Regions from separate parts of the Rummeliibacillus sp. GQ308 genome, predicted to be linked through region 4. Evidence: riboswitches for the same ligand, from Rfam matches in the RefSeq annotation. Region 4 holds a riboswitch; each other region holds the start of a gene.

Region 1 (7,422 bases), 130 kb from region 4:
GGTTATTTATGACAAATTCATCCCAAGGAATTAAATGTCCAATGATTTCAGCTACAGTCCATTTCCCTTCTTCTATTTTCCTCCTCCATTGCTCTTCTCTTAAATTATTCAATGATCGCACAAATTCTATAGCATATTGATGATGTTTAATTATCTTATTTCGTCCATTTATATTCATATAATCGTCTCTCTTCTTATATTATTTACTATGTAAGGTTCCAAACAAATAGAGTGGTTTTCCAAATGAATTAGCTATAGTTTATCATCCTTAATAATTATTTTCTGTATCAAGATAAAATAAAGCCCCTCAGCTAATTGCTGAGAGGTTTTATAGTTTTATTCTGCTTCGTCTGCTTTTTTCTGGTTAAATTCAGTTTTGATCGCATCTAACAAGTCAGGTTCAGTTATTAAGCGCAAAGCAGTAAGAGCAAGTGCTTTAGCACCTTTAATTAACGCTTCATCACCCTTTTCAGATTTTGCAGCTTCTCTAAATGCAATCGTGTGAGGTACAAGATCATCTGGACCAATTTTAATATATGGATGTATAGTAGGGACTACCTGGCTGATATTACCTGCATCTGTAGAGCCGATTCCATCACGTCCGCCAGCAACCTTCTCCCCTAACTCTTCTATTATGTCTTTAAACACTCCATTGAATGTATCATTAAGCAACAGATTATCTACTTCATTTTGGAAGGCAATAATATTAAGTTTTGTCCCAGTTGCGAGTGCTGCTCCTTCAGCGATAGCTTTTACTCGTTTGGTTACTTCGTTCAAACCTTTTCTTGTTGCTGCTCGAATGAAGAATCTAGCTTTTGCATATTCAGGCACAATATTCGGTGCATCTCCACCATGTGTAATAATTCCGTGAATACGAACATCACTTGTCACATGTTGGCGTAGGGCATTAATGCCATTAAACAATTGAATAACAGCATCCAGTGCATTGATACCTTTTTCAGGGGTTGCTGCTGCATGCGCCGCTGCGCCGATAAACTCGAAATCAAGCGGATCTACTGCAAGCGAAGGCGATGTTAGATTGGTTACACCTTGAGGATGTATCATCATTGCCGCATCGATTCCTTCTACTAATCCGTGTTTCACAAAGCTACCTTTCGCGCTTCCATTTGGTCCTCCCTCTTCTGCAGGTGTACCAAAGACAACCGCTTCTCCACCAACCTCATCCACAACTTTGCTTAAACTGATAGCAGCAGCAACACTCATGGTTCCAATAATATTATGCCCGCATGCATGACCGATTCCAGGAAGAGCATCATATTCAGCTAAAAAAGCAATTGATGGACCTGGTTTAGTAGATTTATAGCGAGCAACAAATGCTGTTTTGTGACCAGCCACATCTCTCTCTACTGCAAAACCTTCTTCTTGGAGAAGGTTTGTTAATTCTTCAGAAGCAAAAAATTCCTCATTTCCGATCTCTGGATTATTATGAATCCTGTGGCTTATTTCAATATACCTTCCTTGACTAATATTAACATTTGCTGTTATTGCCTCACTTAAATGTGTAAGTACTTGTGTCATATTAATTCCTCCTCATTTATTAAACTTTTAGCAACAATCTTTTTACCAACCTATTTTCTTTAATGGTACAAATGTTGGGATCAGTGTGCCGCCATATTCTTTATTGATGAATTTCGCTGTATCTTCCTCTTGGTATAACTCTGCAATTCGTTTTAAGGTTTTGTTGTTTTTATCTTTGTCATTCACTGCGATAATGTTCAGATAATCAATTGCTGTCTCGCTCTCATGGAAAATTGAATCTTTGATTGGATTAAGACTTGCATCTCGGGCAATACCGTTATTAATAACGCCTGCATCCACATCTTCTAATGCTCTCGGTATTTGAGCAGGAGCAGTAGGAATAAGTTCAATATTTTTAGGGTTTTCAATGACACTATCTTTAATAGAGCCTAAGCCATCATAACCATCTACTAATTTTATAAGGCCAGCCTCCTGCAATAATAATAGGGCTCTCCCTTGATTTGAAACATCATTTGGCAAAGCAATCTTTGCACCTTTTTTGATATCTTTAATGTCCTTCAATTTGTTTGAGTAAACAGCCATAGGTGCTAAACATGTTGTAGCAATTGGAACAAGTTTAAGATTATGTTCTTTAATAAATTGGTCAAAATAAGCAACAGTTTGGAATGAATTGGCATCCAACTCACCATCTGCTAACGCTGTATTTGGAAGTACGTAATCATTAAAAGATACAAGCTTAATTTTGATTCCTTCTTTAGCTGCTTTTTTCGCTACATAATCCCAAATTTGCGTATCTGTCCCCGTAATGCCGATTTTATATGTTTTTGATTTTCCATCTGCCTCCTTACCGCTGGATTCGCTTGAACAGGCTCCCGTAAAAATAACTAGTGACAGCACCAGAATGGATAGTAAACATTTTTTCATTTTAATTGCCTCCTTAGATTAACCTCTTCTTATTTTTTTCGATAAAATGTTGCCAAATGACTGTAGCCCCTGAACCAAAACAATTAGTATAGCTACGGTAATTAGCATGGTGGTCGTATCAAAACGTTGATAGCCGAACGTTATGGCTAAGTCGCCAATACCACCGCCGCCTACGGTTCCTGCCATAGCCGATGCTCCAATCAGACCAATTGTCGCGATGGTAAAATTCACAATAAGTGAACTAAGAGCCTCAGGCAGTAAAAACCTGAAAATTGTCTGAAATGGAGTAGCCCCCATAGCATCTGCCGCCTCTAAAACACCTTTATCAACCTCTAGTAGCGAGCTTTCAACTAATCGAGCAATGTAAGGGCCTGCGTAGAAGACTAGTGGAACAATAGCTGCAGATGTTCCAATAGATGTTCCGACAATGAGCCGGGTAACTGGGATGATGGCTACGAGCAAAATAATAAAGGGCACAGATCGGAAAACATTGATCACTGCATTTAAAACCGTGAATACTGGAAGGTTCTCAATGATCTGTCCTTTACGAGTGACAAATAACAGGATGCCTAGCGGAAGGCCGATAATGATTGAAAAGATAAATGAAAAACCAACCATTTGAATAGTTTGAATTAGCGCTTCAATAATTTGTTCAGAATTAACTAGCATGTGCTACCACTTCCTTGTAAAGAATTTGTTGAGCTTGCATATATGATAATGCTCGTTTCACTTCCGTATCGGCTCCTTGGATTTCAACAATCAGTTTGCCAAAAGGAATACCTTGCAGTTCGGTAATATTGCCGAATAGCACATTGATTTCCACATCGAGAATTTTAGATAACTGTGATAAAAAAGGACTTCCTGTAGACTCGCCGACAAACGTAATATGGAAAATATGATTTAGTGCTTGCTTGCGTTCCATCATATTGAGTATTGATGGTGGAATTTGATCATGCATTACGGTACTAACAAAGTTTTGAGCAGTGTTAGTTTTCGGCGCGGAAAAGATATCAAATACTGTTCCTTCTTCTATCACTTTCCCCGCTTCCATCACTGCCACTCTGTCGCATATTTCTCGAATGACAGCCATTTCATGCGTGATCATTAAAATCGTAATCCCATACTCTTTGTTAATCTTCTTCAAGAGTTCCAATATGGAACCAGTTGTCTGTGGATCTAGAGCAGAGGTCGCTTCATCACAAAGTAGAATTGAAGGCTGTGTTGCTAAAGCGCGCGCTATGCCTACGCGTTGTTTCTGGCCGCCGGATAGTTGATCAGGATAGACTTGAGCTTTGTCACCTAAACCAACGAATTCAAGTAATTCTGAAACCCTTTGTTTGATTTGATCCTTAGGAACTTTACTTAAAATGAGCGGCATCGCTACATTTGCATATACTGTTTTGGAATTGAGCAAATTAAAGTGTTGAAATACCATACCAATGCTTTTCTTTACTTCGCGAATTCGCTTTTTGCTAATGGTTGTTAAGTCATGACCGTCTACTATGACTTTTCCGGAAGTAGGTTTTTCTAGTGAATTTACACAACGAATTAAGGAGCTTTTTCCTGCACCACTGAAGCCGACTACGCCAAATATTTCACCTTTATTAACTTTTAAATTAATCGAATTTAATGCACGTATCTCCTTTCCTCCGCTGTTATACACTTTAGAAACATTTTGGAATTCTATCATCCGTTCAATCTCCTTCCGATTTTTTCAACAAAAAAGTCCTTCTCCATGGAAGAAGAAGGACAGTAAGACATATGACTTCATATGTACGGTAACGTCTTCTTATCTTCCAAGCTTAATCGCTTGCTGGAATTGGCACGGTGCAAAAATGTCCGCTGCCGAGGTTTCAAAGGGCCAGTCCCTCCACCTCTCTTGATAAGAGCAATATTTAATTAAGTATAAGTGGTACATCTGCTAAACTGTGTTTTTAATTCCCCCTTTCAAATTAATTTTGCCATAAAAAAATCCTTCTCCATGGAAGAAGAAGGACACAAAGACATATGGCTTCATATGTACAAATACGTGTTCTTATCTTCCAAGCTTAATCGCTTGCTGGAATTGGCACGGTGCATATGTCCGTTGCCGAAGCTTCACAGGGCCAGTCCCTCCGCTTCTCTGGATAAGAAAAATGATTATTTGATTGATTTTTACTATACATGGTCATTTTTGAATTGTCAATATAAAATAATATTTTAAAAGATTTTTATTTTTCTTATTGCTGTTTCTTTTATTATTAACATAGATTAACGAGGTTTATATATTTATTATTTTTATCTATTTTCAATGATTATTTATCTAATAAACATTATATATTTTAGAAAATTTTGATAAAATGTTATTACCCATATTTTACAAAGGAGTAATTCTATGAAAAAAATACTGACTGTTTTTTTGCTTGTAAGCTTTGTATTTCTTCTTAACTTTTTTATTTTAGGTCCTACTCGTACCTTGCTACCTTATTGGACTTCTTTCTTTATCATTTGTTTAGTCATTACCTTATTTAATTTCTTCCGATCAATGAATAAAAATTTTCCAGTAACATTTATTTTTATGGGTGTTGCATTGGGTTGTTTAGGTTTATGTTTATTTTCTTTTTTGATTACTAGTGGATATGAAATTTACAAATAAAAGAGGAAAAATACTCTTTCCAATTTAAAAGCCGATGAAATTTTACAGCTAAGTAGAATTTCATCGGCTTTTATAGATAGTTTATAGTAAACAAAGTACAAGAAAGAGACTTTAGTAGTTTCGTTTATTAATTATTTTCCAAGCTTATAATCATACTGATACACTACTTTCCCTGTTTCTTTGTTGATTTTATATTGATAACGTCCCGTCCAAGCATAGACAAACTTTGTGTCAGCGAATACTTCTAATGAAGTGGTGGCATTTTCAAGTGGAGCATCTAAAAGTTGCTCCCAAATCAAGTCTCGTTTTGTAAGATCAAGCAAGGCTAAGGTCTGCCGATTATCGTTGCGCTTTTTCTGATAAACAATGAGCTGCTTTTCAACAGGCTTACTTTCAACTAGCCTTACGCCCATTAGCTCGGGGTAAAGTTTTTTTATTTTCTCGCTTCGTTTTTCAACACCTGCTACACTCTCATCCCATCCTACTGGTAAAGTACGTATTTTATCAGCATAACTCGGATCTTCTTTTATTTCGTTCGTAGCTAAATTTAACTTAAAATAACGACCATCTAAGCCGTAAAGATAGACTTTATTTAGACCTTTAATAGAATAGTCAGTATACATGTAGCTTAAATTATCTTCTAATACAGGGAATTTATTCAGAAAGTCTTTTTCGTCTGCTTGCTTTTTCCCTGTTTTTGGATCTATAAAATAAAGGGTTTTCTTTTTATTATTTAACACCAACAGTCCCTCGCTAGTCTCTCCTACTAAGTATTCTTGCCAAGTAGAGATCCTACTCCACAGCTTTTTACCAGTATGAAGATCAATAGCACTCATTAAGAAGCCTTTGAAGTTGGTGGTTATTCCATTTTCTGTTCCATTGGGTGTAGTTTTACTTATTTTAACGACGGATATTGGCTTTTCTTTTAAATCGAAGAGTACAACAGGTGATTCTAGTTCAATTCTTTTGGGTGCGAAAAGTCCATTAAACCCCCATAACAGGCATGAAAAAACGAAAAACACCGTTATTAAAAACGAGCTGAATTTCAAGAACATTTTACCTAGGGATTGTTCTTTTTTCTTCAATTGATAAATTTGGCGAGGTATAAAAATAAATAATGATAGGATAACTAAGGCAGCAATCACTGTTAACAGAATGTAATCAGACCGCCAACCTGTTGGTATCCAATTGGCTAGATAATTTGGCTGCAGGAACTTGAGTAAGGCCGAACCAAGTAGAAAATTAAAGAACAGTACAATAATTAATTTTTTAAAAATCTTAATTATTGAAAAAGGCTCAGTTTCTTCGTTTCTCTTCTTCGCTACTATATAAATCATCTTGATAGGCAAATATAATAAACGGAGGTAGAGTAAGATTAGAGCCGTATTATGTATTATATTAGAATTAAAGTTTAGCAGCATTAGCCACTTTTCAAAAAAATTTGTTATTATATCCATTTTTCAATCCTTTTAATTAATATTTTACTTAATTATATCATTCTCTTCCTATTTCTCACAGTTTTCACATGTTCAAGGCTCAAGATTTGCCTCACCATCCTCTAACATTTCCAGAAGCCCTAGTTTCAACATCCTGTCCTCACAAAAATCGTTCAGCAATTAATTAAATGTCACCTATAAATCGCCTAAGAACATCTTATTAATCGCGATTTGAATAACTTATTATTCATATACTTAATTAAACCCTCTAACTCAAATAAACTTCTATATTTTTCAGTCAATACTTAAGTTACTTTTTTATAGCGTTAAAAATTATTTAGTCTGGATCTCTATTAAAATAGACCTTCGCAACAATTTTTTAACCAAAATACCCCTTCTTTACAATATCTTATCTTTCTATCAATATCTGCTTAATAATAGTTGATTAAAGTATAGTTAGACCAAATAAAGGAGGAAATGTTATTGATGAAATCATTCTTATCAAAAAAGCTAATCTCGATTGCAGCCGTATCTACTCTAGCACTTAGCAGCTTTACTATTGCTGGTTCAGAGGCAGAGGCAAAAAGTTCTTCCAAGAAAACAACGCCTAAAAATGTCATTTTCCTAATCGGTGATGGTATGGGGAACTCATATACTTCCGCGTACCGGTATTTGAAAAATTCTTCAAACTCAAAGTTTAAAAACCAAACATCATTTGACAGGTACTTAGTTGGTCAACAAATGACTTACCCAGAAGATCCGTTACAAAATGTAACCGACTCTGCTTCTGCAGCAACGGCTATGTCAGCAGGGGTAAAAACGTACAATAATGCAATAGCAGTCGATAATAATAAGAAAGATGTGAAAACAGTCCTCGAATCAGCAAAAGAAATGGGTAAGGCAACTGGTTTAGTTGCTACTTCTGAA
Region 2 (7,422 bases), on a different contig from region 4:
CATCTACCGTGACTCACGTATCAACCGTATCTTTGAAGGTACGAATGAGATTAACAGATTGATTGTACCAGGCACATTTGTGAAAAAAGCAATGAAAGGCGAACTACCTTTATTGCAACAAGCACAAAGCCTGCAAGCTGAATTGTTGTCAATGATGCCAGAAGAAATCGGTGATGAGCCATTAGCACAAGAAAAACACCTTGTAACAATGGCGAAGAAGATTGCTCTATTGGCTGCAGGTACAGCAGTACAACGCTTTGGTGCAAAATTAGAGCAAGAACAAGAAGTCCTTGTGAATATTGCCAATATCGCGAACCAGCTATTTGCAATGGAATCTGTTGTATTACGTTCTGAAAAAGCGCTTAACCGTGATGGGTTTGATAAAGCGGCACAAAAAGTTTTGTATACAGAAATCTTCTGCCAAGAAGCATTTGCTGAAATTGAAAAAGAAGCAAAAGAAACTATTTTGGCATCAGTGGAAGGTGATGAATCACGCATGCTATTATCTGCATTGCGCAAATTGACTCGCTATACACCTTACAACCTGATTTCTAAAAAACGCCATGCATCTGTTAAATTAATCTCAGCTGAAAAATATACAGTCTAATCGTAAGTAAATAAACCTTTGGAATCCGGTCATACTAATCATGTGGCCGGATTCCTTGCGTATAAATAAGTGTCGCTCTACAATAGTAGGAGTATTTGTAGAGGAAAGAAGGAATGTTTATGCCAATCAATTTAATACAATATCCTAACTGTACAACCTGCAAAAAAGCGAAAGCTTGGCTGCTGAATCACAATATTCCATTTACGGAGCGTCACATTGTTGAAAGTACGCCTTCTGCGGAAGAAATTAAATCGTTTTGGAAGCTTAGTGGCTTGCCGCTGAAAAAGTTCTTTAACACCTCTGGGAAGAAATATCGTGAACTTGAGCTGAAAGATCGTCTAAAGGATATGAGCGAGGAAGATCAGCTTGCATTGCTTGCGTCAGACGGTATGCTTCTAAAGAGACCTATCGTTACAGATGGTCAAAAAATCACCTTAGGTTTTAAAGAAGAAGATTTTGAAAATACATGGAAGTAGCTTATAGAATTGCTTGTTTTTAGATAAGGATTATGTCAAAATTAATATGAATATAAATACATATTTGGAGGGGTAGAAATGAGTAATATTCCAGCAAGTTTGCGTTATTCAGAAGAGCATGAATGGGTGAAAACAGAAGACGGTAAAGTACGCATCGGCATTACAGAGTTCGCACAATCTGAACTTGGCGATATCGTATTCGTAGAACTTCCAGAAGTAGGCGACGAAATCGTAGCAGACGAACCATTCGGTAGTGTTGAATCTGTTAAAACAGTTTCAGAATTATACGCGCCAATCTCAGGTAAAGTAGTTGAAATCAATGGAGAGTTAGAAGACAGCCCTGAATTCGTTAACGAATCACCATATGAAAAAGCATGGATGGTTGTTGTAGAACCTTCAGATTCATCTCAAATCGATGCGCTATTATCTGCTGAACAATACGGCGAATTAATCGAAGAATAATCTTATTCAAGCGCCTCACTATTCTGTGTTGGCGCTTTTTATATCAACTGAGAGTATCGTCTGACTATCCAATGAGGAGGTGCGGGCATTGCCTGATAAAGTGCTTATAGTAGAGGGAAGGCAGGATAAGCTTCAAATAGCACCTCTATTGACAGAAAGCATTCCAATTATATGCACCAATGGAACGATTAGCGCAAGCAAGCTAGAAGAGTTGCTAACCCCTTACGAACAATATGATTTATACACATTATTCGATGAAGATTACTCAGGCGACCGCTTGCGGGCACTGATGAAAAAAGAGTATCCAGAGGCATATCATTTGCGTACACTCTCCTTATATAGACAGGTAGAAACGACTCCAAGAAAATATTTGGCAAGGGTCTTATTAGCAGCAGATTTCGAAATTGACCCTGCTTATTTTATAGAATAGGGATGATCCAATCGATGCAAGAATGGTCAATTGAAGAATGGGAAAACACGAAAAAAAGCGGCCAATTGTGCGCTTTTTATCTCTATACGCCCATGTGTGGTACATGCATGGTTGCCTCTAAAATGATGGAGGTCATCCAACAAACATTCCCACAAATCCCAATGGGCAAAATCAATTTGAATTATGCCGAAGAACTGGCATATGAATATCAGGTGGAAAGTGTTCCTTGCCTGTTAATCGCTGAAGATGGCGAAGTGCATGACAAAATATACGCTTTTCAGTCTGTGTCATATTTGTTTGAAAAGTTTCAAAAAAAGGATTGACGAACAAAATTCAGCATGGTAAAGTAACTAGCATAACCTAATTAAATATTGCGTTGCTCTTATTAAGAGAGGTGGAGGGAAGTGCCCTATGAAGCCCGGCAACCGTCACAGTTTGTGATATGGTGCCAATTCACGCAAAGTGTAAACTTTGGAAGATGAGAGAACGGTTTTCGTATAAATACAATACGTAAGGCCTTTCTGTTTATCTTTAACAGAAAGGCCTTATTTTTTTTGATGAAAGGGGTTTGGCTATGATTCTCTTAAAGAATGTACTAAAAAAATATAAAACAGCAAGTGGATCCCTTACAGCTGTCCAAGATGCCAATTTGACGATCAGAAAAGGTGAAATATTTGGAATTATCGGTTACAGCGGTGCTGGTAAGAGTACAATGATTCGTTTGTTAAACGGGTTGGAAAAACCGACTTCAGGCACCGTACAAGTGAGCGGGTACGATATATCCACCATTAAGGGAAAAGAGCTGAGACAGGCAAGACAGAAGATCAGCATGATATTCCAGCATTTCAACCTGCTATGGTCGCGGACTGTGGAAGAAAATATCGCCTTTCCTCTTGAAATAGCGGGCGTTGGAAAAGAGGCACGCCAAAAGCGAGTAAGCGAATTAGTTGAAATGGTTGGCTTAAAGGGAAGAGAGAAAGCCTATCCATCCCAATTGTCAGGTGGGCAAAAACAGCGCGTAGGAATTGCAAGGGCATTAGCCAATAATCCAGAAGTGTTGCTTTGTGACGAAGCAACCTCAGCGCTCGATCCGGAAACAACAGATGCTATCCTAGATTTGCTTTTAGACATTAATGAAAAGCTGGGCATTACAGTTGTGCTTATCACACACGAAATGCATGTTATACGCAAAATCTGTCATCGAGTGGCCGTGATGGAGGCTGGGCAAATCGTTGAGCAAGGCAATGTTCTAGAGGTGTTCCAATCGCCAAAAGCAGAAATTACAAAAAAATTCGTTTCTCAGGTAACAGAATCAGCAGAACATAAAGAATCGATTTCGCAAATGTTGGATGATCCAAACAGCCAATTAATTCAGCTGACATTTGTCGGCAAGAAAGCTGAGCAGCCAGTGATTTCGCATTTGATTCGCACATTCGATGTGGATGTAAATATTGTGCACGGAAATATTTCCGCTACCAAAAGCGGTCCATACGGCACACTGATCGTTCGCATTGCAGGCAATGAAGAAAATATAAATAAAGCCATTCAATACTTAGATGGGGAAGACGTTAAATCGGAGGTGATCCAACATGCTAACTAAGTTATTTCCAAATGTGGATTGGCTAGCAATGTGGGAAGCAACACAGGAAACTATTTATATGACAGTAGTCTCAACTGTGTTCACCTTTGTCATAGGGCTTCTATTAGGGATTATCCTATTTTTGAGCAGTCCCAATCAATTATGGGCAAATAAGCTAGTCAATTGGCTGACAGGATCAGTCGTGAATATTTTCCGCTCTATTCCATTTATTATTCTGGTGATCCTCCTTATCCCGTTTACTAAAATGCTATTGGGAACGCTTCGGGGAGCGAATGCAGCATTGCCGGCATTAATTATCGGCGCTGCTCCATTCTATGCAAGACTGGTATTGATTTCTTTCCGGGAGATTGATAAAGGGGTCATTGAGGCAGTCCGATCTATGGGCGCTAAAACAAGTACATTAATCTGGAAGGTCTTAATCCCAGAATCATGGCCAGCTTTGATATCTGGTATTACAGTGACAGCTGTAGCATTAGTCGGTTATACAGCAATGGCGGGCATCATTGGAGCAGGTGGCCTTGGCGACTTAGCCTTTTTAGATGGCTTCCAACGTAGCCGTACAGACGTCGTATTCGTTGCCACGGTGTTTATATTAATCATCGTGTTTGTTATCCAAATAGTGGGTGACTTTATTACAGCAAGACTTGATAAACGATAATTTGGTTGAACCGTTCAGACGTTCACATAAAACGAAAGGGAGTTATGAAAAATGAAGAAACTTGTAGCAGGAATTCTTACCGCATCGTTGGCACTTAGCCTAGCAGCATGCGGAAACAAAGACAAAGCAGGATCAGACAAAGAATTGGTAGTGGGTGCATCTAATACGCCTCATGCCATCATTTTGGAAAAAGCGAAGCCAATTCTTAAAAAAGAAGGCATTGATTTGAAGATTGAAAAATATCAAGATTATGTGTTGCCAAACAAAGATTTAGATAATGGTGATCTTGATGCCAACTACTTCCAACACATTCCGTATCTTGAAGAGCAAATGAAAGATAATAACTATGATTTTGCGATTGCCGGCAAAATTCACATCGAACCAATCGGCGTCTATTCACAAAAATATAAATCACTTGATAAGTTGCCAGATGGAGCGACTATTCTAATCTCCAACTCTGTGACTGACCAAGGTCGTACACTTCAATTGCTTCAAGCAAACAAGTTGATTACGCTTAAAAAAGGTGTAGATCCTACTAAAGCAGTCATTAAAGATATTGATGAAAATCCGAAACACTTAAAAATCGATGGCGGCACTGCACCTGAAATGCTAGTGCAAATGTACAAAAACGGGGAAGGCGATGCGGTTGTCATCAACTCTAATTTCGCTATTGATGCTGGTTTAGTCCCAACAAAAGACGCTATTGCTATTGAAAGCTCTGATTCACCATATGTAAACGTAGTGGCAGTGAAGAAGAAAAATAAAGATAACAAAGCAGTGAAAAAACTAGTAGATGCCCTGCATTCAAAAGAAATCCAAGACTTCATTACGAAAGAATGGAAAGGGTCAGTTGTACCGGTTTCTAAATAAAACAAAAAGGTGTAAGCATTTAATGCTTACACCTTTTTTATAATTTAAATTGCGACAGCCGTGAGAATAGTTGGCATACAAAGTCTAAAAAGATTTTTTCAGAAGGGGCCAGGTCACGATTGCGTGGATAGATAACCCCAACATTTCGTGTGAATGGCGGATTGGTGAGCGTCAACTTAGCTGTACGACGAGGTGTAGCATCGTAAAATGCACTTTCCGGTAGTAGGCTTACGCCGATTCCTGCGGCAACCAAGCCCTTTAAAGCATCTAAATCTTCACCCATCGTTGTGATATGTGGTGTAAAACCGACGGATTTGCAAGCTTCTACAGCAACCTGATGTAGTATGTAATCTCTCGGAAACACAACAAAAGGATCTTTATGAAGGTCGGCCAATTGGATTTCCTTTTTATTTGCCAGGTGATGGTTTTCAGGGACCAAAGCGGCGATGTTTTCAGTAAAAAGTATTTTTGTATCAATCAATTCTTCGTTTGCTGGAACAGGCCCTAAGAAAGCTAAGTTTAATTCGCGATCCTTTACAGCCTGGATCAGATAGCGATAAGACCCTTGGCGTAATTGAAAGGAAACCGTCGGATGTTCTTTCTTGAAGGCTGATATGATGGTGGGCAGCAAAAAACTAGCCAGGCTTGTAGGGAAGCCGATTTTAATCGTTCCTTCTTCAGGGTTCAAGTATTCTTCAATCTGTTTTTGTGCAAAGTCGATGGCTTTCAATGATTCCAGTGTGTGTTCATAAAATACTTTGCCTATAGGCGTAAGCTTCACATTTCGACCAATGCGTTCAAACAGTTTAACACCTAGTTCATCCTCTAAATTGGCGATTTGCCTGCTGACTGCTGATTGTGCCACTTGCAGTTTTTCAGCAGCAATCGAAATATGCTCTCTTTCTGCTACAGCGACAAAATATCGTAATTGGCGTAATTCCAAATCGACACTCTCTCCTTTCTATCTAATTTTTCGATTAATTCTAATTGAATTATATATGTTTTGGATGTTTTTTTAAACGGAAAGCCAGCTCCCCATAAAAAAAGAACTCATTGCCTTAATAGTGAATGAGGATTCTGGGTAGAATAGGGCGAGGAGATTCTATGAAAATGAAATATTTTATTTTGATTTTTTTAAAAGAAATGCGTGTCGGAATGGGAGAGGAGATGTGGATGAAACTAGAATGGTAAAGGGGTTAACACAGTTTTCATAGTGAAATCAATTCTCAATTAGAATCCTTCTATTGAAAATCATTTGATTTTCATTTAAGCTGATAGATAGTGAGCCCAAAATGTTTTGAAATAATGTATACCAACTATCTTTGATTAGGATGAGAAACATTTTCAAATGATTTGCAAAGGGCTTTTTTTTGAGATAAAATTAGAATGATATTAAATTAGAAATGATAGCAAACATTTCATTGAAAATAAATGGGGGTAATACAATGTCAACTTTAGTCATTAAAGATCTTCACGTCGAAATTGAAGGCAAAGAGATTTTAAAGGGTGTTAATTTATCACTCAATACAAACGAAGTACATGCAATCATGGGTCCAAACGGTACAGGTAAATCTACATTAGCTTCTGCTATTATGGGCCATCCAAAATATGAAGTAACATCTGGTTCTATTACTTTAGATGGCGAAGATGTACTAGCTATGGAAGTAGACGAACGTGCAAAAGCAGGTCTATTCCTAGCAATGCAATATCCTTCAGAAATCAGCGGTGTTACTAACGCAGACTTTATGCGTTCTGCAATCAACGCAAAACGCGGCGAAGGCAACGAAATTTCACTTATGAAATTCATCCGCGAATTAGATGAAAAAATGGACTACCTAGAAATGCCTGAAGAAATGGGCCAACGTTACTTAAATGAAGGATTCTCTGGCGGTGAGAAAAAACGTAATGAAATTCTTCAATTAATGATGTTAAAACCTAAATTTGGTATCTTAGATGAAATCGACTCTGGTTTAGATATCGATGCATTAAAAGTTGTATCTAAAGGAATCAATGCAATGCGCGGCGAAGGTTTCGGTTGCTTAATGATTACCCACTATCAACGCCTATTAAACTACATCACACCTGATCATGTACACGTAATGATGCAAGGTCGCGTAGTTAAATCTGGTGGCGAAGAGTTAGCTCAAAGACTAGAAGCTGAAGGCTATGACTGGGTTAAACAAGAATTAGGAATCGAAGACGAAGAAGAAACTACAGGACAAGAAGCATAAGAGGGAGGATGAGCCAACATGACGGTTGAAACAAAATTAACAGTAACCGCCGAAGATGTACGCTCTTTCTCTGAAGCCCAAAGCGAAC
Region 3 (7,422 bases), 1.6 Mb from region 4:
TTCTTGCTGAGTAGAGTCCCATGCCCTCATAAAAAGGGAAGTGGGTGCAAATAAGCACATGTTTAGCTGTAATGCTATGATTCTCGCGGGTTAAAACCTTTGGCTGTTCCTTTGTCTCTATGTTGACAGCTGTTGTATTTTCAAAGATTTGGCCGCCTTTTTCTGTAATGTGTTGTAGAAGATGTGCCAAGTACTTTAATGGATGAAATTGTGCCTGGTCTTTCATTACAATCCCGTTCTGTATATCGATATTAAAAGGAATGCTATTCACCAATTCGCCATTGATGCCAAGCTTTTCATAAGCCTCAGCTTCTTTCTTTACTTTCATTGCATATTCTTCCGTGACCGCATAAACGTAGGCATCCTGTTTAGAGAAATCACAATCAATGCGATGCTCACTAATTGTATTTTCGATGAAATGCAGTGCTTCTGCATTTGCTTCATAATAAAGCTTTGCCTTATTCTCACCGATATTCCTGATAAATTCATCATAAATTAAACCATGCTGAGCTGAGATTTTTGCAGTTGTATTCCCTGTGGTTCCATTGAGCACATGGTCTGCCTCGATTATAGCAACCTTTAAACCTTCGTTAACTAATAGAAAAGCAGAAGTAAGCCCGGCGATACCACCACCTACTATAACGACATCAACATTAATGTCTTCTTCTAAACGCGGAAATGTGGGCAACTTTACAGAGTCTATCCAATAAGATTGAGTGTTTTCTGGAAGCTTTCCATATTTTTCTGGCATTATTTATCCTCCAATTACCTTTTTTAAAAGAATTCCCGAATTGGAGGATAATTATACCAATCTAGTTGAACTATTTAATGATGCTGGAACTCCATATCCTCAAGCATATAAATTCTTTGAAACTTTCATTCACTCCAACCGTATTTATAGGATAAGAAAGGATGAGTAATACATGACACTAACTCTTACGATGTCAGCGTTGATCGGTTTGATCGCAATGGTTTTGGTAACGCCGCTTGCAAGTAAGACAGCAGAGGGCGATCGTAAAACATCGTTTAAATTAAAATTTGGCTTATTTATTTTTATTGTAGGAACATTAATTTCGTGCATTGTCTTCTATGTAACTAAAATAGATCAAAATTGGTCTATAATATGGCCTGTTATTTTAGTTCTTGCTATCATTGGTCTTTTATTATCTACAGGAATGGAACGTAAAATAAAAGGTTTAATCGCTTTTGCTAGTTTAATTTATTTTGGTTATCTTTTAGCTGCTCCCGTTTTTAACGCCAATCAAAAATTTGAGTCGGCGGAGATGGATCACAAAGTGGAAATGAAAGCGTTTGATGACACGAAAACGCCTGCAAGTGTTCCACCAAAATTCGCACGAAATAAGATGAAGAAGGCCTTCAGCCAAGTGCCAAATCCTAGCTATTATGAATTAGGAGAATTGCAGATCCAAAAAGTAGCGGGCGAATATGTTTATATTGCACCCGTTGAGTTTTCTGACTTTTTCAAATGGATGAAGGGGAAAGTTTCGCCAGGGTATCTCATCATGAGTGCAACCGATTCATCTAACAATCCAAAGTTCGTTAAATCAGAAATGGTTTATACAGCTTCTGGCTATTTTAACAATAATGTCAAACGCCATATGAGACTTGCTAATCCAAAAGAAATTTTTTATGGCGATCCACAATTGGAAGTAGACGATGACGGCAAGCCGTATTATATCAGAACGTATGGAAAATTCATTTCTGCGCGTAATGGCTTTGATCCAAAGGGCATTGTTATGGTAGATGTAAAAACAGGCGCTTCTAAAACGTATACATTAGATAAAATACCTGCCTTTATTGACGGAGCGATCTCTCCCGAAGCAGTAAGCCGACAAAATGAATATTTCGGCAAATATGTGCATGGTTTTTGGAATAGTCTAGTCGGCAAGAAAGATGTGAAATTGCCATCAGATGAAGGGACAGAAGCGAATGTCAGCCCTGTCTTTGATGAGAATGGAACAATGTTTTATTTCACTGATTTTAGAAGTCCGAAAAAAGGCGTAGATTCTATGCTTGGCTACTCTTTAACAGACGCGCGTACAGGTCATGCAACGTACTATACAGGCAATAAAGAAGAATCCTATATGGATTCGCAGGGTGCTATTCAAATCATTGAGAAAAAATTCATCGAGAAAAAATGGCGTGCTTCTATGCCGATTATCTACAATTTTTACGGTGAAGCTAGCTGGCTTGTGCCAGTATTAGATTCCAATGGCTTCCTACAAAATTACTCGATTGTGTCTGCAGCAAGGCCTGAACTTTCAGTATCTGCAGCAACACCCAATGAAGCACTACGGCAATATAAAACCATTATCTCCCGAATTGGCAACAGTTCGTTAAAAGGAACATCTGCAGCAGAAGAAAAAGAAACTCAAGGAAAAGTAGTCCGCGTTTATAAGGAAAAGAATGGGGATTTCACAACTGTTTCCTTCTTGCTAGATAATAAAGAAAATTATATTGTGAGTTCAGAAGTGGCTCCTCTCGCAGTCTATCTGAAAGAAGGCGACACGGTGAAGCTGAAATATGTGAATTCAAGCGAAGTCTTTTTACCAGTAAAAGAAATGGTTATAGAGGGAATCGAAGATAAATAATTAAAAAAGCTCTATAAGGCAGGCAAAAGCCAAAAACCTTATAGAGCATTTTTCTATTTCCAAGTAAATCCTTTGGATGCAAGGAAGTCTTTGATAAATGGACGACGCTGTTCAACTAAGAAATCAGCCATTTGTTTTGTCCAATTCGACATTTTTTGATTCGATGAACGGTGTTGGTAGTATTCTTCTAATGTCGCATCATATTCATCAAGTAATGTATCGTATTTTTCTTCATCATAACTATTTTCATGTAGCACGGCATCCAGTGGAAGTCTTGGTTTTGTTTCATTTCTTTTCGTCGGTTTTCCGATCGTCATGGCGAACATAGGAAAAACGTGTTCAGGCAGATTGAATAATTCACTGATATCAGCTGGGTTATTGCGTGCACCGCCAATATAACAAATGCCGTATCCTTCTGATTCAGCGGCAATAACAAAGTTTTGTGCAAATAGCGCTACGTCGGCTACGCCTGCAAGAAGATTTTCAGCAGAATCAGCCACAATTTCTACACCTTGCTTTTTGCCGGCAGCCTCCAAACGCTTGAAGTCAACGCAGAATAAGAAAGAAGCACCTGCTGTTTTGAATTGGAACTCATTGTTAGAGAGCTCGCCTAATTTTTTCTTTTTGTCGGCATCAGTTACCCAGATGACACTGTATGCTTGGATGAAATGTGAGGTAGCAGCCATTTGTGCTGTTTCAATTAAATCTCGTACAACCTCTTTTGGTATCTCTTCACCTGTATATTTTCGAACTGATGAATGGCTACGCAATAAATCTTTAACCATCTGTAGAACAACTCCTATTTTGTGGATTTCTCTAATTAACTATAGGAGAAATTGTAGGAAATGACTAGCGAAACGAATCCGCTTGTATGTAATATTTAGAAATATCAAAAAATAGTATTGACTTTTTAAAATGCAATACCTATACTTACAACAACAAGATGGAACAGAATAAATTACCTTTATCAAGAGTGGCGGAGGGAAAGGCCCTGCGATGCCCGGCAACCAGTAAGTTATCTTACATGGTGCTAATTCCTACAGATTCTTTATTGCGAATCTGACAGATAAGGGGAGGAAAATGCTAATGACCCTCTTCTTATGTGAAGAAGGGTTTTTCTTTTGGAAAAATCCTTGCCACACCTCAGCTTTCCATCTCAAACTATATTAGGGGGAATTAGAATGACAGAATTTCGTAAAGAGACTTTAGCAGTACGTGGTGGCCAAACGCCTGATCCTACAACTGGTGCAATTGGGGTGCCAATATACCGAACAACAGCCTATAGATTTAATGATACAGAGCATGCACGGAAATTATTCGCCTTGGAAGAGCCAGGCAATATTTATTCTCGAATCATGAATCCAACTGTTGATGTCTTTGAAAAACGAGTAGCCTTGCTTGAAGGTGGAACAGCAGCGGTTGCTTTATCATCAGGCATGGCGGCCATTTCATTTTCTATTTTAAATATAGCGCGTGCTGGTGATCATATAGTTTCAGCTGCGAGTGTGTATGGAGGAACGTACAATTTATTTGCTAATACTTTGCCGCGATACGGAATCAATACTACATTTGTAGATGAACGGAAGCTTGAAGATTTTGAAGGGGCAATCCAAAAAAATACAAAAGCGATTTATGTTGAAACGATTGGTAATCCTAGTCTTTCAGTAGCAGATATCGAAAGTATTGCGGATATTGCCCATCGACACGAAATCCCTCTAATCATCGACAATACATTTGCCTCACCGATTGGATGTAATCCTATTGAATATGGCGCTGATATTGTGATTCACTCTGCGACTAAGTGGATTGGCGGGCACGGTACAACAATCGCTGGCGTGGTGGTGGATGCAGGCAAGTTTGATTGGACACGAGGCAAATTCCCTGACTATACAGAAAGAGATGAATCCTATCATGGCATCCGCTATGGCATTGATGTGAGTAATGCAGCTTTCGCTACACGCCTGCGCGTACAATTGCTGCGCGACTTTGGGCCAACGCTTAGCCCAGATGCTGCCTTCCAACTATTGCAAGGTCTTGAAACACTGCATCTTCGTGTGCCTTATCATAATGAAAATGCTAGAAAGGTAGCTGAATACTTACGTCAGCATCCTCAGGTGGAATGGGTAGGATACAATGGCTTCTCTGATAGTGAATTCGCTCCTCTTGCTAAAAAGTATCTAAAGAATGGCTATGGCTCTGTTCTTACATTTGGAATTAAAGGAGGCAGAGATGCTGGACGCGAATTTATCGACAATGTCGAATTGTTCTGTCACGTGGCAAATGTAGGAGATGCCCGCTCATTGATTATTCATCCGGCCTCAACAACTCATCAACAATTAAACAGTGAAGAGTTGAAAAAATCAGGCGTGCAAGAGGAATTAATTCGCTTATCTATTGGGTTAGAAGCAATCGATGATATCATCTCTGCACTTGAAGAAGCATTCACAAAGGTAAGCCCAAAAGTTGCAGCAAAATAATTTGTTAATGAGTTTCGCTTCGCCTCAGGGAAGTAGCAGCATTTCCTAAAAAATTTTTTAAATAAATAAAGAAAAGAGTGATGGATTGTCTTTTCACTCTTTTCATTTTGATTTAAATGAACACTCCAGGTACACACATGTCTTTTGTAGGAGGATTTATCTTGTAAACATACTCTGTGTAAGCTAAAATCATCAGTATGTAGATTAATTCAGTATAAGACAATGGAGGCGGTTTTTTGAAAAAGGTAAAGGTTGCTATATTAGGTTTTGGTACAGTTGGCCAGGGGGTCTATCGCATATTAACAGAAAAGCGCAGTCAATTGAAACAGATGCTAGATGTCGACCTAGAAGTAGCAAAAGTCCTCGTCAGCAATCCGAATAAGCCACGTCCTCATGCTGCTAAAGAGATGCTGACAAATCAAATAGAGGAAATCCTGGATATTTCGAATCTTGATGTTGTTTTCGAAGCAATTGTAGGAGAGGAACCTGCATATCAATACCTTGACCGCCTTATTGAAAAGGGATGCAACGTTATCACCGCTAATAAAGTGATGTTTTCTAAGCATGGCAAATCACTTCAGGAAAAAGCAGCGAAACATGGAGTGCAGGTAGGTTTTGAGGCAACAGTTGCAGGCGGCGTTCCTGTTATAAAAACGATGCAAAATCTGCTTCGTGTCAATGAGGTACAGCGCATTCAAGGTATATTAAATGGAACATCCAATTACATATTGACCCAAATGCGTGCAAGAGGAATGGCATTTGAGGATGCTTTAGAAGATGCACAGAAATTAGGCTACGCTGAAGCAGATCCTTATAACGATATATCAGGCCAAGATGCTTTTCGAAAACTAATGATCCTCAGTGAACTAGCATTTAAAGAGCAGCCAGATTGGAAGGATGTAAAAGTACAAGGTATTAATGAAATCACATCCCAACAAGTAAAAGAAGCAACTGAAAAAGGCATGCGCTACCGACATATTGCACTAGTCCAAAAAAATTATAAAACAGGCGAGGTGCATGCGACAGTTAGACCTGAGCTCATAGATCAGAGTCACCCTCTCTATTCAATTGAGGAAGTAAACAACGCTGTTGCCATTGAGGCGGATCTGCTAGGCACCGTAACACTTGTAGGCCCAGGAGCGGGAATGCTTCCGACTGCGAGCGCGATGGTGGAAGATTATGGCGATATGCTGACAAAAACTAAAACTGTTATTTCAATTTAACTCAATTAAAAGATATTTATCATAATATTGGTTTAAAAAGAAAGGATAGATGAACAGGAGTGTGGGCCTGTATACATCTATCCTTTTGCATTATATAACTTTTCTTCTTAGTCTTTTAGGTTGAAGAGTAGTTTTTCATGGCTTTACACTTCATACTTTTATCGTCTACTTAATCGGCATATCTTTCCATGAATAAACTGGTATTGTCGCAATCCATAACGTTTCTTTCATGATATGAAAAAAATTCCAGAATAAATTGATAGAGAGTTCAGGAGCAATTGTGTTAATAACAATCACGCCAATTAAATAAAAAAGAATTAATCTCTATCCCAAATTCTTTCTACGTTTCTTAATACTTTTCCGTCAAAAGTCAATTTAAATATATCTGGCATATCAAGATTCTGCCAAAAAGAAAAATTATACTGTCTGTCAAAGAAATTCATGATTAGCACCATGATATTTCCATGTGTTCCTATCACTACATTTTTATCTTTATAGTTGTCTAATATTTTAAATGTAGCTTCAATACCCCTTTTTTGAGCCACAACGTTAGACTCTCCACCTTCCCATGAAAAGTTGTAGTCTTCCCATACTTTTGCTATTGCAAAAGCAAAATCTTTTGAAGGGACTGCAGTTAAAGTCCGTTCTTTAAAACCTTCTATAATTCCTATATCTGTATGTATGTATTCTGCTATGCCCTCTACTGTTTGAACCGCTCTTTTATAAGGACTTGAAAGAACAACATCAATTCCCTCTGTTTTTAATAATCTTGTAACCAGAGTGGCATCAGAAAATCCCTTTTCTGATAAAGGTCTATTTAATTCATCAGGTGTATAGGTAGAATGTGCATGCCTAACAAAATATAAATTAGTCATTGTATCAGCTCCTGACAGTAATGATCCAATTGTAGCATCAGGGTATCGATGCTTATTAATCTATTTGTCGCGTTAGTTAGCCTTTCAAAAAGTTCTTAATCACCACAGACCATCTAATACGACCTAATCCAAAAAAGTAAAAAATATGGAGACTAAAGGCTTCCTATGTCAAAAATTTGATGTTTCTAACTATATTATTAGGGAAAATAATGTATAATTGTTTATAACTTCAAAT
Region 4 (7,422 bases):
TTGTTGATTTTAAAAGTTGGACTATTAATATCATTTAATGTATCCAGCTCACCTACCAGCAAAATAAGACGATCAATTTCTTCAATACACGCTTCAAGCCTTTTCGGAGTTGCCTTCCATACGCCATCCTCAAAAGCGCTCAAATAACTCTTCACAGATGCTAAAGGATTACGAATTTCGTGGGCTAAATCTTGTGTCATTTCTTTTCGCCGAACCTCATAAACACTCAATGTTTTATCTAATGTTTTCAAGGACTGTCCTAATTGGCCAATCTGATCATCAATTGTATAGGCAATATTCAAATCTCTTTTCCCTTTGACTAACTGTAAAGCAAAATGATTCAACTCTTGAATTGGCTTAGTCAAAGTCCGAGCTATGAAAAAACTGGACACTAAAATAATGATAAACAACAAACCGATTGACCAGATAGCTGTTTCAGCAAGCGCCATGTCAAAATGATGAATAATTTCTTCCGCATCTTTAAGTTGTAACATCATTAAATGTTCATGCCCTTTATATAACAGGATTGCAGTGATTATAAGAAGCATTGTTAAAGAAAATGCAGCAATAATAAAGGCGATTCTAACTTTAAATTTCATCTTCATCCGCCATTTCGTTCATTTTATACCCAATACCAAAAACTGTTTGTATATAGTCATAGTTCAGCTTTTTACGCAGATTTTTTATATGCTGGTCAACAACACGAGGATTATTCTCTTGTACACCACCAACCATTTTGTACAGTAAATCTTCCCGGCTGTATACCCTTTTAGGATTTTCAGCAAGCAAGCATAAAATCGTTGCTTCATGCTGTGTTAGTTGTATCGTTTCCTCCTGTCTTTTAACTGTATTCAATTCTTTAAGAATAGTTAGGTCTCCAAATCTAATCACATCTTGCTGTGTTTTTAAGGGAAGGAGTCTTTCAGCCCGAATCAGTATCTCTTTTGGATGAAATGGTTTGACCACATAGTCATCTGCACCACTGTTAAAGCCGTTCACCTTATCTTCAATTGATATTTTGGCTGTCAGCATGATGACGGGTATTTGATAGTTCAATTTGGCATACCGACAGATTTCCTCCCCATCCATATCCGGTAGCATTAAATCCAAAATAATCATATCAAGCGGTATATTGTCCATCATCTCAATAGCCTTTTCCCCTGTATTTGCTACACAGGTTTGATCTCCATTTCTCTCAAAATAAGATGTTAAGACATCTGTTATTTTTTGTTCATCATCTATTATTAACACTTTCAAGCTACTCACTCTTTTTCTTAATGTCTGTTTTCAATAATTAGTCACTTTCTAATACGTATTCTACTTGTGCGGCAATTTCGATGCCTTGCAATGCTTGTGAAGCAAGGCGATCTGCTTCACCATTCATTTTACGTGATATATGTTCATACTCTGCTTCAATGCCTAGTTTTTTTAGCGCAGTATCTATACGATCTGCAAAACTTAGTAAATTTGGCTCTAGCACCGCCCATTCACCACTCATTTGATTGATTACGACTTGTGAATCTCCCAAAAAGCGTACATTCATATGATGTACATTTAAAAGCTCCAATTCGATAATACTCAAATGCAGCGCTGCATACTCTGCCTCATTGTTTGATTTATGACCAACCGCCTGTACGTTTCTTCGCAGTCGTTTTTGTTTACCATTTTGTTCAAAGTAGATAGCACAACCAAGTCCCGAAACCGCAGTCTTTAAATCATATCCGCCGTCAAAATAAACTGTAATATTGTGTGGCTCCTCTTCAATTTCTTTCAAATAGCGTTTTAACTCTTTCATTGTCCATGTACTACCATGTGGGTCTATCAACAGTAAATTTTTAATACGTCCTGTTTTCTCAATATCTTCCGCCATTTTAAGTGCTTTTCCAGCTTCCATTTGATCAGAGCGAAAGACTGTCTCCATACCACCACGTGGAATTTTGTAAGTCCATTTGATTGTAATTTTCATTGTAACCTCCGTCATTTTATCTTTTTAGCTTATTGTCACCAATATACAGATTAATTATGATATAGTAGCTCACCTAACACAAAAAGCCTCTAATAAAGAGGCTACAATAGGCTACTCGCCTAAAATTTGAGCTAATCGATTTTGCCCGTTTACTGCTGTTTCTATCACCTCGTCAAATAGTTGAGCGACAGACGGCACATGATCAATCAAACCAATTACTTGGCCAGCCCAACCAAAACCACTTTCTTGCTCGCCATCATAAATATATTTGCAATTCGCTTCACCACTAATCATATCTTTCAAATCTTCATAAGTTGCTCCGCTTTCTTCTTTTTGAAGTATTTTTTCTGTGAAAGGAGATTTAATGGTGCGGGCAGGAGCACCAAGTGACCGCTTGATTACGACAGTATCTGTTTCTTTTCCATGAATAATCGCTTGTTTATACTCTTCACTTGCATGGACGCATTCTTTAGTGGCGATAAAACGTGTACCCATTTCAATACCTTCCGCACCAAGCGAGAGGCCTGCAAGCAATCCTCTACCATCGCCAATACCACCGCTAGCAAGAACAGGAATAGATACGGATTCAACAACGCGCGGTACAAGAACTATTGTGCCAATATCTTCGCGTCCTAAATGGCCGCCACCTTCTTGACCAACTGCCATCAATATATCTGCTCCTAGTTCTTCCGCTTTCTGAGCTTGCCTTACTCCTGAAACCAAGACTAGAGTGCGAATATCTTCATTTTTAACGCGTTTTAACACTGGAGCTGGATTACCACCTGTAATAGAAATAGCAGGTACTTTCTCTTCAATTGCGGTTTCTAAAAGCTCTTCATATGCATTTTGATGTTTTGAAATAGCGAAGTTGACGCCAAAAGGACGATCTGTTAATGTGCGCACTTTTCGGATTTCATCTCGAAGCTTTTCCTTAGATCCCAAAGTAGCGGCTGTAATCTGTCCTAGCCCGCCAGCATTTGAAACCGCAGCGCATAAATCAGCGTAAGCCAAATAAGCAAGACCACCTTGGACAATGGGATACTTAATTCCAAGAATCTCTGTAACACGTGTTTTCAATTTGGACACCCCCATGTATTGTATATACCTTTCTTTCTATTAGTATAAGGGAATGCAAAGAATTTTCATATTATTGGAACTAAAACAGAATGAAATGCGGGTCTGCATTTGATAAAGTAATATAAAGAATTAATTTCCATATATGAATGTTTTAAAAATAAATTAGCGAAAGGATTTAACAAGATGTATTACCCATCAAAAAAAGATTTATGGCAATACCCTTTATATTGGGGTACAATCATTGCTTGTTTCGCACCTATTGTTGCAGTAAGAGATTATGTAGTCCTTGTTTTTACTGTTCCGTTAGCAATTTTGCTCATATGGGGCTGGTTTTGTACAGGATATAAAGTTAATCAAAGCTACCTGATTATTCGAAGTGGCCCCTTCAAAAAGAAAGTTCCTATCAAAGAGATTAAATCAATTGCTAAAACCAAAAATTTGCTTGCTGCCCCTGCCCTTTCAATAGATCGATTGGAGATCATTTTTGACGCAGACAATAAAATGGCACTTGTATCTCCAAAGGAGCAGCTGCAATTTTTAGCTACTTTAAAAAGTATTAACCCTAAAATTGAATTAGACTCCAAGCTAGATCAGTAAATCATCTATTAATCAAAATAAGGAACAGCTTTACTAGCTGTTCCCACTCTCTTATCCCCAAATCTCTTTTGATATATCAACAATAAACTTTAATTTTGCCCATTGTTCTTCTTCCGTTAGAATATTACCATGATGAGTTGAAGCGAATCCACACTGTGGGCTGATACATAGCTGCTCGAGTGGTACAAATTGTGTTGCCTCTTCTACACGAGCTTTGATGTTTTCCTTGTCTTCCAACTCGCCGAATTTTGAAGTAAATACTCCCAGAACTACCTGCGGCCCGCCCTTTGGAATATAGGATAGTGGTGTGAAGTCGCCAGACCGATTGTCATCATATTCTAAGAAAAATCCGTCCACTATTTCATTTGCGAACAAAGTTGGAGCAATTTTAGCATAACTTCCTTCAAAAGCCCATTTTGAACGATAATTCCCGCGGCATAAATGTGTAGTTACTATTAAATCTTCCGGTTTGCCTTCTAACACTCCATTTGCTACCCGAAGCGCAAGGTTAATCAATTCTTCACGTGAATATCCACTGTCGTTAAATGGGATATTCTCAGCATTCAGTCCCGCAATATAGACATCATCCAACTGCAAATAACGACAACCTGCTTCATAGAAGGCCTGGATTGCATCCCGGTAAGTTTGGATAATATCACTCGCATATTCCTCGATATCTGGATAGATGTCAAGGTTTCTTATGCCAGCATTGAATAATTGGTTTGGGCTAGGTATCGTTTGTTTTGGAATTGCCCGATCTCCTACAATTTCTTTGAACTCTAGAAAATCTTGAATATGCGGATGATTTGAGTTGAAAGAAATCTTTCCGTTATTACGAACATCATATTTTTCTGTTTCTTCTCCTTTAAATTTGAAGCCGTGTTCTGGGATATATCCTTCAACACCGTTTAAATGTTCAAGAAAATCTGTATGCCAAAATCTACGTCGAAACTCACCATCAGTTACTGCTTGTAAACCAACATCAATCTGTTTATCCACCGCTTTTTTGATCTCTTCCGTCTCAATCTGATGTAATTGTTCTGCGGATATGTTACCTTCTTGATAGTCCTTACGTGCTTGGTGAATGCTTTCTGGTCTTAATAAACTACCTACATGATCAGCTCTAAATGGTGCTTTTACTAACGTCTTTGTCATCAAAATCTCTCCCTTAGTTTCATTTAGTTAATTGACTAATTGACTCCAACTCTTCTATCCTCTAAATAGAAAAAACCCTCTTCTCAATGAATAAGAAGAGGGTTGAAATACCATACGAAAAAAACGCTCCTCTTATCTGCTAGCTTTACGCTACTGGAATTGGCACAGTACTTTAATAGTCCGCTGCCGAGGCTTCAAAGGGCCAGTCCCTCCACCTCTCTGGATAAGAAAATCAACATATTAAGTTTGTATAAATATATAATAACGCAATAAACAGAATTGTCAATGTTTTTTAAAAATTTTTAAATTTGATTTTAAATCAACTATATATTCTCCTCATCTTGCACCTCAACCAAATAAATACCTTTTGAAAAACGTCCACTTTTTTCAGCTTTAGCTAAACGTGATTCTTCCAATTCTTTCAATGAAATATTATAAACTTCTAATGCTGTATGTATAAGTTCCAAAAGGTCTGCCAATTCTTCCTTCATCTCTTCCTTATTTTTTGCTTCTTGTACTTCATAGGCTTCCTCTATGAATTTTTGCTTCATTTTCTGTAGTAACTCTTGTTCACTCAATTGTTCAACTATACATTTTTTCCCTTTTCCTTCGATGATTTGCGGGATAAAATCTCGGACTAATTTATTGTAAATTGGCAATTTGTACTCACCTACCTCTGAGTATTTTAGTATAAATAGAGTTTTTAGTACTGTTTCCTTTTTCTCTATTTTACACTATTTTATAAGAAAAACTAGAATTTAGAAGTAATACATTTTATCCTTTATAGGAAACCATCAGCTGATCACCACTATTACCGATTACACACAAAAATTGCCGAATTCTGTTTAAAAAATGGTTTAACTTTTTGAATTGAGGCTATATGTAAAGTAAGAAAGGATGATGAAAATGAAAGAAAATGACAAAGCCGAAAATTTAAAAGAAGGACCATTGGATACACCAGATGAAGTAAAGTCTGATAAAGAAAGTATCTACGACAAAGACCCTGAAATGCAAACGGTTGATCCCATCCCAATGGAGGAGTTAAATCAACAAGTTGAAGATGAAAAACACAACCATCATACAAAGGATACCTCTTCAAGTGAAGAGCGCTATCCTGGCTAGGCTAGTGCTTCTCTATTACTCACATACATCCGTGCAAGACATGTATAAGAGACTTTCATGAGAGTGAAAGTCTCTTTTCTCAAGGGGCGGAATACGAACAAATACATACGGCAACTAGAAGAATCCATACCCTTTCACTGCTTATTTATAAGCATTTCACAAAAATTTTGCAGTTGAATACCTTAGAATGATGATTCTATTGTGAAAGATTGGTTACCATTTGGTTCAGCAAATTAAAAAGAAAACGGAGGGGTTTCCTATTAACAGAAAGAATTTGTGGCTGCTAAGCCTATTGGCTATTCTTACCTTTGCCTTAGCGGCATGTGGAAGCAGCAAAAAAACAAACAAATCTGGAAGCGAAGCGAGTGATATTGCGTTTAAAGTTAATTCTGGAGAATATGTAACAATTACCAAGTATGATGAAACCGATGAAAAAACATATCTCAAATTAAATGTGACAGTCCAAAATAAATCTAAAAATGAAATCCCAGTAAATTCTTCAAACTTTAGTTTATATGGTAGCAAAGATGATGAAAAAATTGACTCTGTCTATGTAAATCCACCGGATGAAGAATCTTTTAAAGAACTATCAGGAAGTATCTCTCCTGAGAAAAAAGCGAGTGGTGACCTCTTTTACCCTGTCAATAAAGAAGAAAAGTATGAGCTTCATTATCAACCGCGCATTTATGATGACAAAGGTGAGAAACATAAAGAGTTAGTAGTATCAGTGGATCCGTCGAAGTATAAAAATGATTCAGAGAATGCCAAGAAAGCTGTAGCAGCTTATGTTGATCAAGTTTTCTTAAGCAATGACAATCCAGATTTTAAATCCTTACTCACAAATGATGTCTTAGCAGACAGCCAAAAGTTTGATGAAGAACTTGCCAATCAATTGAAGGAAGGCTTTGGTGAGTTTACACCATCCATGCGTTTAGAAAAAATGTTTATTGAAAAATACCGAAACGCTTTAAATAAAAAAATTGAGCCTACTTATAAAATTGCTTATGGTGATTCAAAACAGGCTAAAGTAAATGTTAGCTTTAAAAATTTCGACACATCAGATCTTTATAAACAATCTCGAAAAGTAAGCGAACAATTTGCTAAGAAAAACCAAAATAAATATAGCTATAAAGAATATAAAAAAGCACAAGAAGATGCTTTAAATTACACATTTAGCCGTATTGATCAAATTATGAACAATACGAGTTTGAAAGATGATAGTCGTGAATATGCACTCATTTTAAAAGAAACAGATGGTAAATGGACAATTCAAAAGACAGACCAAGATATGAATAGCGAATACGATGATTTGCTTAAAGCATTCGTATTACAGACTTATTAAATAAAAAAAACCGCTTGAATGGTAAGATTCAAGCGGTTTTTATTTTGGTTAAATAAATATTCTTCTTTACGCAGAAGACTATTACTGATTTTTTTTATTGTTATCACCCATATTTTCTAGAAAAAGTTCTAATCCTTAACGGATAACACTAGATATAAGTAAC

The links. A riboswitch is a leader RNA that binds a small molecule or an ion and turns the genes downstream of it on or off. The one in region 4 is predicted to bind S-adenosylmethionine.
Region 1: another riboswitch for S-adenosylmethionine. It lies ahead of AC6CHJ_RS07300 (methionine ABC transporter ATP-binding protein); the one in region 4 lies ahead of AC6CHJ_RS07980 (5-methyltetrahydropteroyltriglutamate--homocysteine S-methyltransferase).
Region 2: another riboswitch for S-adenosylmethionine. It lies ahead of AC6CHJ_RS12075 (methionine ABC transporter ATP-binding protein); the one in region 4 lies ahead of AC6CHJ_RS07980 (5-methyltetrahydropteroyltriglutamate--homocysteine S-methyltransferase).
Region 3: another riboswitch for S-adenosylmethionine. It lies ahead of AC6CHJ_RS00170 (O-acetylhomoserine aminocarboxypropyltransferase/cysteine synthase family protein); the one in region 4 lies ahead of AC6CHJ_RS07980 (5-methyltetrahydropteroyltriglutamate--homocysteine S-methyltransferase).

Annotation. Positions count from the first base shown of each region.
Region 1 is NZ_JCAXDQ010000001.1:1,473,335-1,480,756, reverse strand. It holds gene AC6CHJ_RS07320 (DinB family protein) at 1-178, opposite strand, end outside; gene AC6CHJ_RS07315 (M20 family metallopeptidase) at 337-1,539, opposite strand; gene AC6CHJ_RS07310 (MetQ/NlpA family ABC transporter substrate-binding protein) at 1,582-2,424, opposite strand; gene AC6CHJ_RS07305 (methionine ABC transporter permease) at 2,443-3,093, opposite strand; gene AC6CHJ_RS07300 (methionine ABC transporter ATP-binding protein) at 3,083-4,114, opposite strand; SAM riboswitch class I at 4,211-4,313, opposite strand; SAM riboswitch class I at 4,457-4,557, opposite strand; gene AC6CHJ_RS07295 (hypothetical protein) at 4,799-5,059, shown strand; gene AC6CHJ_RS07290 (PA2928 family protein) at 5,191-6,516, opposite strand; gene AC6CHJ_RS07285 (alkaline phosphatase) at 6,982-7,422, shown strand, end outside.
Region 2 is NZ_JCAXDQ010000002.1:179,312-186,733, forward strand. It holds gene AC6CHJ_RS12050 (acyl-CoA dehydrogenase FadE) at 1-607, shown strand, start outside; gene AC6CHJ_RS12055 (arsenate reductase family protein) at 727-1,083, shown strand; gene gcvH (glycine cleavage system protein GcvH) at 1,162-1,545, shown strand; gene AC6CHJ_RS12065 (toprim domain-containing protein) at 1,634-1,975, shown strand; gene AC6CHJ_RS12070 (thioredoxin family protein) at 1,990-2,298, shown strand; SAM riboswitch class I at 2,355-2,460, shown strand; gene AC6CHJ_RS12075 (methionine ABC transporter ATP-binding protein) at 2,550-3,575, shown strand; gene AC6CHJ_RS12080 (methionine ABC transporter permease) at 3,565-4,233, shown strand; gene AC6CHJ_RS12085 (MetQ/NlpA family ABC transporter substrate-binding protein) at 4,285-5,103, shown strand; gene gltC (glutamate biosynthesis transcriptional regulator GltC) at 5,141-6,046, opposite strand; gene sufC (Fe-S cluster assembly ATPase SufC) at 6,549-7,334, shown strand; gene sufD (Fe-S cluster assembly protein SufD) at 7,353-7,422, shown strand, end outside.
Region 3 is NZ_JCAXDQ010000001.1:21,259-28,680, forward strand. It holds gene AC6CHJ_RS00155 (FAD-dependent oxidoreductase) at 1-751, opposite strand, end outside; gene AC6CHJ_RS00160 (hypothetical protein) at 924-2,612, shown strand; gene nfsA (oxygen-insensitive NADPH nitroreductase) at 2,666-3,397, opposite strand; SAM riboswitch class I at 3,574-3,685, shown strand; gene AC6CHJ_RS00170 (O-acetylhomoserine aminocarboxypropyltransferase/cysteine synthase family protein) at 3,794-5,089, shown strand; gene AC6CHJ_RS00175 (homoserine dehydrogenase) at 5,326-6,312, shown strand; gene AC6CHJ_RS00180 (histidine phosphatase family protein) at 6,630-7,187, opposite strand.
Region 4 is NZ_JCAXDQ010000001.1:1,605,945-1,613,366, forward strand. It holds gene AC6CHJ_RS07955 (sensor histidine kinase) at 1-599, opposite strand, end outside; gene AC6CHJ_RS07960 (response regulator transcription factor) at 589-1,251, opposite strand; gene AC6CHJ_RS07965 (reverse transcriptase-like protein) at 1,295-1,966, opposite strand; gene AC6CHJ_RS07970 (NAD(P)H-dependent flavin oxidoreductase) at 2,078-3,043, opposite strand; gene AC6CHJ_RS07975 (PH domain-containing protein) at 3,227-3,640, shown strand; gene AC6CHJ_RS07980 (5-methyltetrahydropteroyltriglutamate--homocysteine S-methyltransferase) at 3,692-4,795, opposite strand; SAM riboswitch class I at 4,925-5,025, opposite strand; gene AC6CHJ_RS07985 (nucleoside triphosphate pyrophosphohydrolase) at 5,119-5,454, opposite strand; gene AC6CHJ_RS07990 (YczO family protein) at 5,702-5,917, shown strand; gene AC6CHJ_RS07995 (DUF4352 domain-containing protein) at 6,210-7,259, shown strand.